DNA from 2 places in the Sporosarcina pasadenensis genome. Region 2 is predicted to be linked to the other one. Evidence: riboswitches for the same ligand, from Rfam matches in the RefSeq annotation. Region 2 holds a riboswitch; the other holds the start of a gene.
What was found. Region 2 has a riboswitch for cobalamin ahead of AB1K89_RS14910 (ABC transporter substrate-binding protein). Riboswitches for the same ligand answer to the same signal wherever they lie in the genome.
Positions count from the first base shown of each region.

Region 1 (7,898 bases), on a different contig from region 2:
ACAGCTAATGCATTCTTCATATATAGCCTCCATTATTTCCACTAACCTACCTCTTTATTAAATAAAGAAGTGAAGCTATTCAGCGAGACAAGACCATTCCATCTTCGAGTGATTAACTGACCCTATATACACCGATTGTTCATTCGGATCATTGAAATAATGATTAAGCATATGACTAACGGTCAAAGGCATTTCTAAGTTTAAAATCTTCGAAAGGTCTATCCAATGCAGAGCACCTTCATCTGAATTTATAAAATTCAACTTTGATGTATTTCCGAAATAAATATAGTGTTGGCGAATTTCATCTTTGCTTCTTCGCATTAATATATAACGAAGTTTAAGTTGCTCTATTTCATTCCTTCTTATTCCCGTCTCTTCGAAAATCTCTCTTAAACAAGACTCTTCAGGATTATTATGTTCATTAGCTTCGACATGTCCACCAATTCCAGTCCATAAATTAGATGCTAATGCTCTATCTTTGGAACGTTTCAACATCAAAAGTTTATTGTCACAAAAAAGATAGGCCCCAGTCATTATTCGCATTTTTATCATACACACCCGACCTTTTGTTTCAGTTTATTTTTTGTGATAAACTCCATCTTCAACTAGTGTTGATGCAGTAGCAAAAATGAGACACCTAATTTATTTTTGAATTGTGTCTCCGAGTAGTTTGTTATTTGATTTTTTCTCCCTGACAAATGATCCCGTGGATCCAATTGCACGGCTCTGTCATTTAAAGTATGGCATTCGCTATGATTTTATCGAGTTTACGGACATCGACTTTTTTATTCAAATTCAATTTGAATTTTCCTGCCTTCGTCCACAATTCAATTTCAGCATTAAAATCGATCCGTCCTGCATTTTCAGTGGAATACATATTGATCGACTTGAATGGAATTGTGTAGATCTCCACCTTTTTACCTGTTAACCCTTGCTTGTCCGCGATGATAAATCGTTTGTTTGTCACAACCGCAACGTCCCGGATTGTTTTATAAGCAACCTCAGCCACTTCACCGTCAATGAGCAAATCCGTAATCTCGTCGGGAACAGCAACTTCTTCCGTAAACGTCCAAGCCATCATTGCAGTTAAATCAGCCATCATCAATACCTCCTTTTTATGTGTATCATTACATACTAGTCTATGGAAGTATAGAGTGAATTGTAAATTATTTTACTTTTGTAGGATTGAGTCGCAAGACTGCGACCAAAGCGACAGTGTTGGGAGAACCAGCAATACCGGAAATTCCTGTGGTCACCCGAAAATTTAATTAAAACTCATAAAATATCTTTCTACCTATTTACGATTAAAACACAACATGTTAGGGTAGTAGATGTACATAAGGCACAACATATAGTATTGAACGATGGAATGGTACCGTTATCGGTTTAATAGGGAATCCGCAAATCGGAGCTGTCCCCGCAACTGTAAACGCAGACGACCGTCTCAAAACCACTGCAGCTTTGGCTAGCGGGAAGGGAGACGGAAGGAGGAAGCGTTAGCCAGTAGACCTGCCGTCCATCGTCAAGCGACACTTTCTTCGGGGGTTGAGAGGTGGAAGCGAGCGGGTTCTTTGCTTTCATTTTTCAAGCGAATCCCGATCTGTTTCCTAATCAAAAACCATGAGCGATGACTCCACCGAAGAGGTGGAATCATCGCTTTTTTCATTTCAAAGCTAAAAGGAGATGGATTGAATGACACTCATTACTGAAAGAACAGACATTATGGACAAGCTGCAAGCTGAATTTGGGGCGGAGAAGTTGGAAGCGCTTATTTCAGCGAGTCGACGCTGGAGAGAGCGTCATCCTGAAGGTACCGACTCTGACTGGTCGAAAGCAATGATTTTGGAGGCGCTCAGCAATATTGACGAAGCCTCAGCGTACTGGACATTTGTAGCTGCGCGGATCTATTTGCAGGAAGTTTATTCTCGTCAGGAACAGTTGCGGGGCACGAAAGCTTACACGAATTTTGCCGAGCATGTGGAGAGGCTCGTTCAGAAAGGCTTGTATACAACAGAATTGCTTGAAAAATATTCACGTGATGAATTGGAGAAGCTTGGTCAAATCATAAAGCCAGAGCGGGACAAGCTATTCACTTACATCGGGTTGAAAACGTTGATGGATCGTTATGCTGCAGTTGATTTCAACAAACAGCCAGTCGAGCTTCCACAAGAACGTTGGCTCATTATTGCGATGACGCTCATGCAAAATGAAACGGAAAATCGTCTCGATAAAATTGCCGAGGCGTATTGGGCGATGAGCAATCTCTATATGACGGTCGCGACGCCGACGCTTGCGAACGCGGGCAAACCGCATGGACAGCTGTCGAGCTGCTTTATCGATACTGTAGATGATTCGCTGCAAGGCATTTACGACAGCAATACTGATATTGCCAATCTATCGAAATACGGTGGCGGCATCGGCGTTTACATGGGCAAGGTCCGTTCCCGCGGCTCTTCGATAAGAGGGTTCAAAGGGGCATCAAGCGGCGTCCTTCCATGGATCAAGCAACTAAACAATACGGCCGTCAGCGTCGATCAACTCGGCCAGCGTCAGGGTGCAATTGCCGTCTACCTGGATGTGTGGCATAAGGACATCTTCACATTCCTCGATCTCAAGCTGAACAACGGGGATGATCGCTTGCGTGCGCATGATATTTTCACGGGCGTCTGCCTGCCGGATATATTCATGGAGCAAGTCGAAGCACGAGACGACTGGCATTTATTCGACCCGCATGAAGTGCGGACTGTAATGGGGTATTCGCTTGAGGATCATTATGATGAAACTAAGGGAAGCGGTTCATTCCGTCAGAAGTATGAGGAATGTGTCAACCACCCTGAATTGACGAAGGAGACCGTGCCGGCGATTGAAATTATGAAACGTATCATGCGCAGCCAGCTTGAAACAGGGACGCCATTTATGTTTTACCGTGATGAAGTAAACCGCGCCAATCCGAATAAGCATGAAGGGATGGTGTATTCGAGTAACCTTTGCACAGAAATCATGCAAAATATGAGTCCGACTGAGTTTGAAACTGTAACGCTTGAGGACGATATTGTAGTAACACGCTCTAAACCGGGAGACTTCGTCGTTTGTAACTTGTCGTCCATCAACCTTGGACGTGCAGTACCTGCGGACGTATTGGGGCGACTCATCAAAATCCAAGTCCGCATGCTCGACAACGTCATCGATTTGAATAAAATTCCGGTCGTCCAGGCGCAACGGACCAATGGCCGATACCGCGGCATCGGGCTCGGAACATTCGGTTGGCACCATCTGCTCGCTTTGAAGAATATCCAATGGGAATCGGATGAGGCAGTTGACTATGCGGATGAACTATACGAGAAAATTGCCTATTTAACGATCAAAGCATCGATGGAATTGGCGAGTGAAAAAGGGGCTTACCCTTTATTCGAAGGATCGGATTGGCAAAACGGGATTTATTTCGAACAACGTGGATACGATTCGAAGGAATGGCGGGAATTGCGAATCGACGTGGCGACGAATGGCATCCGAAACGGTTATTTGATGGCGGTTGCGCCGAATAGCTCTACGTCCGTCATCGCAGGATCTACAGCTTCCATCGATCCAATCTTCAAAGCGTTCTATCACGAGGAAAAGAAAGACTACAAGCTGCCGGTCATTGCGCCGGATCTCGATCACAACACATATGATGTGTACCGCCGTTCCGCGTATATTGTCGATCAGCGCTGGTCCATCAAGCAGAATGCGGCAAGACAGCGCCATATTGACCAGGCAATTTCTTTCAACGTCTATGTGCCGAACAATATCCGTGCGTCCGTCCTCCTCGATTTGCATATGCAGGCTTGGAAATCAGGCATGAAGACGACGTATTACATGAGGTCGACAGCTTCCGATATCGAGGAGTGCGAATGGTGTCATTCCTGATTGCGTATGCATCGTGGAGCGGCAATACGGAGGAAGTGGCAGAAATAGTGGAGGAGACGCTGCTGTCGGAAGGAATGGACGTAACCATGCATCGGATTGGAACCGGCCCGTTGCCGAATCCACGCGAGGTCGATGCAATGATTCTCGGTTCATTCACATGGGACAAGGGTGCCACGCCTGACGAAGTGAAGGATTTTGTCGCGGATATTGGGTTCAAACCGAGAAACGTCTACGTCTTCGGAACCGGAGATACACAGTTTGGAGGGGATGAGCTCTTTTGCCATGCCGCTGTTAAACTGGCGCGGTTTTATGATTCTGAAGTTGAACCTCTTACAATCGAGCAAAGCCCTCGTGGTACGCAGGAACAAAAAGTCATTGAATGGTCGAAAGGAGTTTTACAACATTGGCGACACTTACACGCGTTAAAGTGCTGAACCCGGCACATCAAAATAAATCAACAGCGATATTCGGGGGGAAAGCGAGCGGCATTCTGAATTGGAATGACCTTGCCCATCCTCATTTCTACACATTGCGACAAAAAATCCGCTCCCTTTTTTGGACGGCGAATGAAGTCGATATGACGCAGGATGTGAAACAATTTCCGAATTTGTCGAAAGCGGAGCAGGAAGCTTTCCTTAAGATCATCGGATTGCTTGCGACATTGGACGGACCCCAAACCGTAATCGCCATGAAAATCGCGGATTTCGCAACCGATCCTTCGGTGAAATCCATCATGGCAACGATCGCCGATCAGGAAAGCGAGCATAACCATAGCTACGCGTACGTCCTGTCATCGGTAACGACGTTGGACAAGCAGATGGCTTCATTTGAAATGGGCCGCACCGATGAAGTTCTTATGAAGCGGAACGAGCGGATTGTCGACATCTACAACGAATTCGCAGAGAATCCAACGATTGAAACGGTGTTGAAGGCGATGGTGTACACGACATTGCTGGAAGGCTTGTTTTTCTACAGCGGCTTTGCATTTTTCTATAACCTTGCACGCCATCAGAAAATGGTTGGCACGTCGACAATGATTTCCTACATCAATCGGGACGAATTGCAGCACGGCAAGGCGATCAGTGACATTTTTCGCGCCGCGCTTGCTGAAAACCCTGCGTACAATACCCAAGCTTTCACGGAATGGATTTATGATCAATTCCGCCATTCGGTCGAGCAGGAAATCATTTGGAGCCGTTATGTGCTAGGGGAGATTGATGGAATCGACCTGGACGAAATGGCAGGCTATGTGAAGTACCGTGCGAATAAAATGCTTAGAATGCTTGGATTGAGTGAGATTTACCCGGAATTCACCGACAATCCGATGAAATGGATCCGAGCGTATGTCGATAACTTTGACGATACGAAAACGGATTTCTTCGAACAGACGTCGAGGCAATATGTGAAAACGAGTGATTTGAATGGCTTTGATGATTTATAATGAAAAAAGAACGCAGCTATTTTTAGTAGCTTGCGTTCTTACTTTTTCCGTCGTTAATGGCTTCAATGCCAGCCAGCCGCTTCAGAAACGTCTTTCTCCAGCTCTCCGATAACTCATCCAACTTCAGCAGATTTTGGATGCTTTCCATATTATCTTTATCATGATACATGAGACGGTTTGCCTCGGTCACAGAGATGGCTAAAGTGGGCCGCGAAATATGGACCAACTCGTCGGAAGGGGAGACGATACCTTCCTTCAGCACACGGAAATAATAACCTGTATAGCCTATGTTTTGCACAAGCACTGGCATGTCATTGCGTTCATGAACGATCGACAGCTTATAACAAGGTTGCCGCGGCTGGCTCACTTGCACGACAGCTTCGCCGATTTGAAATGAATCCCCGATGTAAACTTCATCCTCAGTTAACCCTCTTAAGGTCAAGTTTTCACCAAATGCTCCTGAATGCAGCGGCTTTTCCAATTCGCTCTCCCAATATGAATAATGCTCGAACGGATATACACAAACAGCCTTATCTTTTCCGCCATGATTGACGAGATCGCCTTGCCCATCACCGGTAAAATTCAGTGTAGATAAATAGATGGGCTCTGTAACCGGTTTTTTATTGATTCCGGTAGTTACTTCTTTTTTTCCGAACTGCAAGTCACGTGGCTTGCCTACATTCAATGAATGAATAACAATTCTCCCCACGGTTCATTCGCCCCTTACAATATTTTGTCAATCAAGCAAAAAACATTTTGTAGATGATGATGGCAAGCACACCGACAATGAACCCGACAATAAATCTGAGCGCTTGTTTCAGATTAATCGACCATCCGTTTTCGGTAGATGACAACCGTCGTTATAATAGCTGCAATGACCCATCCTAAAATGATAGCTAGTTCGATAAGCACGCCCGAGAAGCCAGCTCCCGCCTCTACTTTTTTCGCCAATTCGATTAATTGCAAGTTCGGCAAATAAGTAGCCGCTTTTAAAAACGGATATTCCGCCACAATCATCGGAATGAACGAGCCGAGCGAAAAGATGAGGATAACCGGCATGACGATGACAGACGCCTCCAAAACCGACTTCGAATAGAGGCCGAGCAGCGTCCCTAATGCAATATAGAAGAAAGAAGATAAGACGACCGCCACGACAATGACAGCAATATTAGCAGGTTTATATTCTGCCAAATAGGCAGTGAAAAAGACGATAACCATCGTGAAAATGAATGTCAACAAGCTTTTCCCGCCTAGGATTTCGGCTGTGCTAGCTGGGGATAGCATGAGACCGCGCAATGTGTTTTTCTCTTTCTCCTCAGCAATCAAACAACATTGGACAAATGCGGCTACCATTCCAAACGTCATATTGATAAGCATGTAATGGGATTCAATCGAGTCAACTCCCATTCGACCGTAAAAAGCGGCTAAAAACAGGGGGACGAAGATGACTGTCGATACCGCAAAATTCCGTGAAAAATCCTTAAAGTCTTTCTGAAATATCGCATTCATGCGTTTCAATGAAATCATCATGCCAACTTCCTCCCTGTCACTTGTACGAAAATGTCACCTAATGTCGGTTCGTTCGAATGGATTGTAACGACTTGATTCGTATTCATATACTCAAATAATTGATTTGCACCTTCAGAGCCTGCGGGCAAGATCACTTTTTCTTCATTTGTCAATTCTACTGTGATTGTCAAATCGGAATAGCTCTTTTTCAATTTATCCGGTGTGCCCAGAAGCTGGATTTTCCCTTTATTTAGGAAAGCGACCCTGTCACAGAGAGACTCTGCTTCATGCATATCATGCGTCGTCAGGAAAATCGTCGTTCCTTTTTCATTAAGAGCCCGCAAACCCTCATGGATATGAAGAGAATTCGTCGGGTCGAGCGCGGACGTCGGCTCGTCGAGGAATAGCAATTCCGGTTCGTGAATCAAAGTCCTCGCAAGTGTCACACGTTGAGTCATTCCTTTTGATAAAGTCGACACTTTCTTCGATTTCTCTTGTTTCAAATTAACAGCGTCAAGCACCTCATCAATTTTTGAGTGGGGCACTTCGTATAAATCACAATACAGTTTTAAGTTATCGTAGATCGATAGCCTTCCATATAAGCCGCTAGTATCTGTAAGCACCCCGAACCGCCTGCGGTAATCTGATTTCTTAAGCTGTGAAACGGGTTCTCCGAACACTTTCGCAATCCCGCTAGTAGGTGTTAATTGGCCGGTCAAAATTTTTATCGTTGTCGTTTTTCCAGAGCCACTTGGTCCTAGGAATCCGAAGATTTCCCCTTTCTTCACTTGGAAGTCGACACTTTCAATTGCTGTTTGGTTCGCAAAGACTTTTGCTAAACTGTTCACCTCAATAATGTTATCCATTCCCATCCTCCTATTTCTTATTTGTACTTTCAGAATAAGTGAAAATAAAATTAACAACATCAATTCTCGGATGAAAAGAGTCTAGCAGAGGGCGAATAGAGCGAAATTCCAGGTGAATGGATCGTGAATTGTATTCGATTTCCCGCTGCAAATAATGAACGGAGCATTTCCAAGGC
Region 1 covers NZ_JBFEGM010000009.1:36,105-44,002, reverse strand. Annotated here, with positions in the region: gene AB1K89_RS13015 (hypothetical protein) at 1-20, opposite strand, end outside; gene AB1K89_RS13010 (NUDIX domain-containing protein) at 76-552, opposite strand; gene AB1K89_RS13005 (PH domain-containing protein) at 734-1,099, opposite strand; cobalamin riboswitch at 1,353-1,531, shown strand; gene AB1K89_RS13000 (ribonucleoside-diphosphate reductase subunit alpha) at 1,693-3,906, shown strand; gene AB1K89_RS12995 (flavodoxin) at 3,891-4,340, shown strand; gene AB1K89_RS12990 (ribonucleotide-diphosphate reductase subunit beta) at 4,286-5,347, shown strand; gene AB1K89_RS12985 (MOSC domain-containing protein) at 5,370-6,056, opposite strand; gene AB1K89_RS12980 (ABC transporter permease) at 6,170-6,877, opposite strand; gene AB1K89_RS12975 (ABC transporter ATP-binding protein) at 6,874-7,722, opposite strand.
Region 1: another riboswitch for cobalamin. It lies ahead of AB1K89_RS13000 (ribonucleoside-diphosphate reductase subunit alpha); the one in region 2 lies ahead of AB1K89_RS14910 (ABC transporter substrate-binding protein).

Region 2 (7,898 bases):
CCCAAGGAGCCGATTACGGCCGTTCTACGTATGGCGAGAATCTAAAGGTCCAAGTCGAATTCGTCTCGGCAAATCCGACGGGCGACTTGCATCTAGGCCATGCGCGTGGGGCGTCGATCGGTGATTCACTGTGCAATATCCTCGATTTTGCGGGCTTTGACGTTTCACGGGAATATTACATCAATGACGCGGGCAATCAAGTGAATAACTTGGCCCTTTCAGTCGAGGCGCGATACTTCCAAGCATTGGGTCTTGAAAAGGAAATGCCGGAGGACGGCTATCATGGACAGGACATCATTGATATCGGCAAAAAGCTTGCTGAGGAATTTGGCGATCAGTACGTGAACGTCCCTGAAAAGGAGCGTCAGGATTTCTTCCGGAAATACGGACTTGAATTCGAATTGGCGAAACTGAAGAAGGACTTGGAAGATTTCCGCGTACCCTTCGATAATTGGTTCTCGGAAACGTCGCTCTATACGGACGGGAAGATCGGAATCGCTCTCGATAAATTGCGCGCGAACGGACATGTATTCGAAGAGGACGGCGCGACGTGGTTCCGCTCGACGACATTCGGGGACGATAAAGACCGCGTCCTCATTAAGAATGACGGCACATACACATATTTGACGCCGGACATCGCGTACCACGAAGACAAGCTCCGCCGCGGCTTCGACAAGCTCATCAACATTTGGGGAGCTGACCACCATGGGTACATTCCGCGGATGAAAGCGGCAATCGAGGCGCTCGGCTACGACCGCGATACGCTTGAAGTGGAAGTTGCGCAAATGGTGCAGCTTTATAAGGATGGCGAGAAATTCAAAATGAGCAAACGTACCGGAAAAGCGGTTACGTTGCGCGAACTCGTCGAAGAGGTCGGCTTGGACGCTGTCCGTTATTTCTTCGCGATGCGCTCCGCCGATTCGCAAATGGACTTCGATTTGGATTTGGCCATTTCGCAATCCAATGAAAACCCGGTTTATTATTCGCAATACGCGCACGCGCGTATTTCATCAATTCTCCGTCAAGCGGATGAAGCGAACCTTGCAGCATCGACGGAACATGTTGAGTTATTGCAGACGGAAAAGGAATTGTCGTTGCTGAAGAAAATCGGCGACTTCCCGCGTGCCGTCAGCGATTCTGCTCGACTCCGCTCACCGCACCGGATTACAAACTACATCCAGGAGCTGGCAGCAGAATTCCACAGTTTCTACAACGCTGAAAAAGTGCTCGATCCGGACAACCGCGACCTGTCCGAAGCGCGTCTAGCATTGATTACAGCAACACGCACGACAATCGCCAACGCATTGAAACTCATCGGCGTTGCCGCACCAGAAAGAATGTAAAAATGATACGCCCCTCCGAATGTGGAGGGGCGTTTTTTTGACCAAATACGCTCAAAAGCTGTGAAATACGCATAAATTCCCGGAAAGAAGCATAAACCCGGGAAAAGACGCATAAATCCTAGAAACTACGCATAAACGCTAATAATGACGCATAAATCCTAATAATTACGCATAAACCCGAAAATGCACCCTCTCGACATCGCACAAAACTATAGTATAATTAATGCGAATCACAATTACATAACCAAACGTGAAGGTGCCCCGCCGTCAACGCTGGGGTTAAAAGGGAAGCCGGTTCGATTCCGGCGCGGTCCCGCCACTGTACATGCTCGCAAGCCGCAAGTTGCCACTGGAGAAATTCCGGGAAGGCGCGGTACGCGATGAGCATAAGCCAGGAGACCTGCCTTCATGAGTCACCCGTACCCTACGAGGATAGGTTTGGTGGAAATCAGCGCTGTTCTGTTGCTGTATTTTTACTAAACACATTCCTCCGTCCACAAAACGGGGGATTTTTATTTGGAACAAACAGGAGGAAATTGGAATGAAGAAGATGTGGCAGCTTTGGCTAACAGCAATCCTAGCGACGTTCCTGCTCGCGGCATGCGGCACGGAAAACGCGGAGAAAGACAACAAACCAGCAACAGAAAATACACAGAAAGAAGCGAAGACTGCGGAAGCGGCATTCCCGGTCACGCTTACAGATGCGGTCGGCAATGACATTACGCTCGAACAAGCCCCTGAAACAATCGTCTCCATGATTCCGAGCAATACGGAAATCCTGTTCGCGCTCGGCCTGAACGACGAAATTGTCGGCGTCAACGATTGGGATAACTATCCGGAAGAAGCATTGGAGAAAGAGAAAATCGGCGGACAGGAATTCAATGTCGAAAAGATCGTCTCGATGACACCGGATATCGTGTTCGCTCATGAATCGATGCTTGGCATTAGCGACGAAGGCTTGCAACAGCTCCGCGACGCGGGAATCAATGTATTCGTCGTGAAAAATGCGGCGGATTTCGAAGAGACATACGAAACGATTGAAACGCTCGGCAAGGCGACTGGCAAATCTGAAGAAGCCGCTACAATCATCGAGGATATGAAAGCGAAAGTCGAAGAAGTTCTCGCGAAAACAGCAACTGTCGAGAATAAAAAACGTGTACTCATTGAAAACTCGGATGCGCCAGAAATTTATGCTCCGGGGAAAAATACATTCATGCAAGAAATGCTTGATATGATCGGTGCTGAAAACATTGTAACGGAAGAAGACTGGGTCATGATCAGCCCGGAGGAAATCGTCAGCCAGAACCCTGACGTCATCCTCATCATGTACAGCTATGTGCCGGATATCGTTGAAAGTGTGAAAAACCGGGACGGCTTCGGTGACATCACTGCTGTCAAAGAAGATGCGGTCGTCCAAGTCAATGAAGACATAACGAGCCGCACAGGTCCACGTCTCGCAATCGGCCTGGAAGAAGTGGCAAAAGCCATCTATCCGGAGGCGTTTGGTGAATAAAGCAACACTCGCCTACATCGTGTCCGCCGCCACACTTATCGTGGCGGTATGGCTCGGTGTTTCGATTGGAACCGTTAAAATTCCGATCAGCACGTTTTGGGATGCGTCTGATACGACCGCCTCAAATATCCTATGGAAAATCCGAATGCCCCGCGTCATTTTAGCAGGGCTTGTCGGTGCAGCGCTCGCCATTTCAGGAGCCGCTTTCCAAGGATTGCTGAAAAACCCGCTTGCTGATCCATACACACTCGGAGTGTCATCCGGCGCCTCGGTGGGTGCTGTCGTGACACTCTTTTTCGGTTTGTCGATTCCAATCCTAGGCACATACACTTTACCTGTCTTCAGCATGATCGGGGCCGCCTTAACGATGTTCCTCGTCATCGGCTTCGCAAGGCTCGTCGACCGTTCCATGAAAATGGAGACGATCATCCTCACCGGGATCATCTTCGGTTCATTTTTAGGCTCCGTCCTGTCGCTCATGATCGCGCTAACCGGTGAAGAGCTGCGGCAGATCATCGGCTGGCTGCTCGGTAGCGTCTCGATGCGCGGCTGGAATTACATCGTCATGGTACTTCCATTTGTCATCATCGGTACCTTCATTCTTTGGATGAACCGCAGGGAATTGAATGCCATGCTGTTCGGCGAGGAACGCGCACATCATCTAGGCGTCAACGTCAAACGCCGCAAATTCATGATTCTCATCGGCGGTTCCATTTTGACAGGTTCAGCTGTTGCTGTATCAGGAACGATCGGCTTCGTCGGCCTTGTCGTCCCGCATATGACACGCCTCATGTGGGGATCCGATCACCGGCATCTCCTTACATTGTCATTCATGAACGGTGCATCATTGCTCATCATTTGCGATCTCATCGCTCGAACGATCATTTCTCCTTCAGAACTACCGGTCGGCGTCATTACAGCGTTCATCGGCGCGCCGGTGTTCGCGTACATTTTCTATAGACAGAGAAGGAAAGGGGCTATGTAATATGCTGCAAGTCGACAATCTTTCCGGCGGCTACGGAAAAGAGCCGATCGTCAAAAACATTTCGTTTCGTGTGAATAAAGGCGAAATCCTCGGCATTCTTGGCCCGAACGGTAGCGGGAAATCGACGCTACTGAAAATCATTTCGGGCATCTTGCCGGCCCAATCTGGAACTGTCCGGATCGACGGGGAGGACGCTAAAGCTTATTCCCAAAAGCAGTTCGCGAAAAAGGTGGCGGTCCTTCCGCAGCTGCATGCGCACGCCTTCTCGCATACCGTGAAAGACACCGTCTCGCTCGGCAGATATCCGCACCAGACCGGGCTTTTTTCATCCTGGTCCGATGAAGACGAGCGGGCGGTGACGGAGGCGCTTGCCTACACCGGCGTCACCCGCTACAAAGATACGGCAATCGAACTGCTTTCGGGAGGCGAACAGCAACGAGTATTCGTCGCGCAGGCGCTCGCGCAAGAGGCACCAATCCTCCTGCTCGACGAACCGACGAACCATCTCGACATCGCCCACCAGCAACAATTGCTCGACACGATCCGTAACCACGCCATCGAAAAGGGTGTCACCGTCATCTCCGTTTTCCATGACGTCAACCTTGCTTCCCTTTATTGCGACCGGCTGCTTCTCATGGAAAAAGGGGAGGTCGCCATGATCGGCGACCCGCAGGAAGTCATCCGCGAGTCGACGATCGGCAAAGTGTACAATGCGCGCGTCAAAACGCAGCCGCATCCAGAACTGCCGAAGCCGCAAATGACGCTTCTTCCTCAAAAAACTGAGGAAACCAAACCGTTCACGGTCAATAAAGGACACTTCACCGTCACTGCGGAACGCGTTTCAATACAGGTCAACCAACCATTGAAAACCGTCTCGTCCGCTGTCGTGAACGCGGGGCTCGGCTGGTACCGTGCATTCGTCAACCGCCACGTTGACGAAAACTATAACTGCGACGACGTCCAAGCGGAGATGTCCGCCTACCTCGAACAACACGGCTATACACTGTCGGACACCGTCGGCATGATGACCGCCGTCACGACCGAGCATGCGGAAATCGGCGAATACGAAGGCGATTTTGGCTCCGTCCTCGTCATGGTGACAGCGGGCGTCGGCAATGCCGTCGACGTCTCGCAAGCACTTGACCGCGAACAACGCGTCGGCACGATCAACACATGGGTCATCGTCAACGGCCACTTGCCCGAAGAGGCGTTCATCCAGGCGATGATCACCGCAACCGAGGCGAAAACGAAAGCGCTCCAAACCGAAAACGTCAAAGACCCGCTCACCGGCACAATCGCGACCGGCACATCGACCGACAGCCTCCTCGTCGCCGCGACGCAAGAAGGGGAGCACCTGCCATACGCGGGCCCGATCACGCCGCTCGGAAAACTAATCGGCCACGGCGTTTACGACTGCACTGTCCGCGCGATCCGTGCCTATAAAAAAGCAAAGGGCTGGACGTCGTAATGCAAGCCCATTTTATTGCAATCGCGATCGGGTTCGCCCTCGACCGCGCCATCGGGGATCCCCCGAACTGGCCGCATCCCGTGCGATGGATCGGCACATGCATCTCGAAGCTCACCGCGCTCTTGAACAAAGGGCGCGCCCGCGTACTGAAAGGCGCTGGGATGCTGCTCATCGTCGTTTTCATCGTTACGGCGATTGTTCTTGCTATCGTCTGGTACGCTTACCAACTACATATCGTGGTCGGAATCGTCGTCGAAGCGGTCCTCATTGCCATTGGGCTCGCCCGGAAAAGCTTGCGGGACGCTGCACTCGATGTGTACGAGCCGCTAGCAGCTGGCGATCTTAAGGAAGCACGGAAAAAGCTTTCGTGGATCGTCGGCCGCGACACTGACACACTGCAAGAACGGGGGATTGCCCGTGGTGCAATTGAAACGGTGTCGGAAAATACGGCAGACGGCATTACATCGCCGTTGTTCTGGGCATTCCTCTTCGGTGCTCCAGGATTATGGATGTACAAAGCGGTCAACACGCTCGACTCGATGATCGGCTATAAAGACGACCGCTACCATGAGTTCGGCAAGTTTTCCGCACGCGCTGATGATGTGTTGAACTTCATTCCCGCAAGGATTACCGGCTTCCTCATCCTCATCTTCACGAAGAATGAAGGCGGAATCCCTTTTAGGAAGCGGTTCGTCGGCTGGAGCAAGGACGCGCGGAATCACCCGAGTCCAAACAGCGGCTACCTCGAGGCGGCAACTGCTTGGCAGCTCGGCGTTAAATTAGGCGGGAAAAGTACATATCGGGGAACCATTTCCGAACGGCCGGAAATCGGCCCCGGACTGAAGCCGTTGCAAGCGGCGCACATCAAATTGGCCATCCGGCAAATGCAGGCGGTGTCATTCGCCTTCTGGCTGGTCATGACATTCATTGGAGTGATTTTTTATGCAATTGCCTGAACACGGGGCGAATCCTCGGCACGTCTATGAAAAGCTCGGAATGGCCCCGCCTTCGCGAATCCTTGATTTCAGCGAAAACTGCAATCCGGCGGGACCTCCGCGGGCCGTCATCGAGATGTGGCCGGATCTCTTGGCGCGATTAAACACCTACCCGGACCCGTCCGGCGAGCCTTTCCTATCGAAGGCGGCGGATTATCACGGCGTCTCGAAAGCGTCGGTGTTTGCGGGCAACGGAGCGGCAGAAATCTTGTCGCTCATTGCGGACCGGTACCGGGGGAGACGGGCGATCGTCGTCCACCCGACGTTTTCGGAATACGAAGCGACGTTGCGGGCGAAGGGAGTCGAGATTGAACGGATCATCGCTTCCGAAGCGGACGGCTTCCGCTTGCCGGTTGAGGAGGTATTGGAGAAGGTATCGACGGTATCCGTTTTATATCTTTGCACGCCGAACAATCCGACAGGCATCATGCCGGAGCGTGAGGATCTGCTGACGGTCATCCGTAAGGCAGGGGAGGTCGGCTGTGAAGTCGTCCTTGATGAGGCGTTTATTGATTTCATAGATGAAAGCATGTCTTTCATTCCTGAATTGAACGAATTTCCGCACGTCATCGTCGTCCGGTCGATGACGAAGATGTATGCGATCCCGGGCATCCGCCTCGGGTATGCAGTCGCGCACCCCGATATCATTGCCTCATTGAAAACGACAGCGCCGCATTGGAATGTCAACGGCATGGCGGCCGCAATCGGCGCGGTTTGCCTCGGGCAAGATGCTTACCGTGAAGCGGCGATCCGCCATGCCCGGACGGAACGAGAGAAAATGACGGCCTTTTTGAAGGAGTATGGCTGCACGGTGACTGAGTCAGCCGCGAATTTCCTGTCGTTCAAACCGGAAGATACCGGAAAGCTGTACAAGGAAATGCTTGCGAGAGGCATCGTCCTCCGACATTCGGAAAATTTCCTGGGGATGGACGGACGGTGGTTGCGCATCGGGATGAAAAGTGAGGCGGAAATGGAAGAAGTAAGGGCCGAACTGAGCGTTTCCCGGTATTTATGATCACTTGCCGGGTTTTATGATCGCTTGTCCGGATATATGATCACTTGCCGGGTTTTATGATCACTCGTCAATCTTTATTTACATAATACTAAGCGGAGAGCGGGGGATGTCATGAGCGGAAAACTGACGTTCATCAGCGGTGGTGTGCGGAGCGGGAAGAGCGCATTCGCGGAAAGGTTGCTCGTTGAAGGGGCGGCCGCTGCAGAAGGCAGGCTCGTCTATATCGCATCTGGCCGCGCCGTTGATGGAGAAATGAAGCAACGGATTGAAAAGCATAAGCTCGACCGGGCAAATGCAGCTTGGCTGACGATCGAGCAGCCGGTCGATCTAGAAGAAGTGTTGCCGTTCATTCAACAAAACGATTTCGTCCTATGGGATTGCCTCACGACTTGGCTAGCGAATGAATTGTACACCGAGCAAGATGGTACATACTGCATCCACGTAAAAGGATGCATGGAGGAGAAAGCAGCACGACTCATGGAAACGGTCGCCACAATTCAGAAGAAAGCCGCTCATTTCGCCATCGTTTCGAATGAAGTGCTGGACGAACCGGCTTCACACTATGAAGAGACGCGGCAA
Region 2 covers NZ_JBFEGM010000011.1:96,108-104,005, reverse strand. Annotated here, with positions in the region: gene argS (arginine--tRNA ligase) at 1-1,343, shown strand, start outside; cobalamin riboswitch at 1,581-1,765, shown strand; gene AB1K89_RS14910 (ABC transporter substrate-binding protein) at 1,885-2,856, shown strand; gene AB1K89_RS14905 (FecCD family ABC transporter permease) at 2,849-3,841, shown strand; gene AB1K89_RS14900 (adenosylcobinamide amidohydrolase) at 3,843-5,309, shown strand; gene cbiB (adenosylcobinamide-phosphate synthase CbiB) at 5,309-6,265, shown strand; gene cobD (threonine-phosphate decarboxylase CobD) at 6,252-7,319, shown strand; gene AB1K89_RS14885 (bifunctional adenosylcobinamide kinase/adenosylcobinamide-phosphate guanylyltransferase) at 7,431-7,898, shown strand, end outside.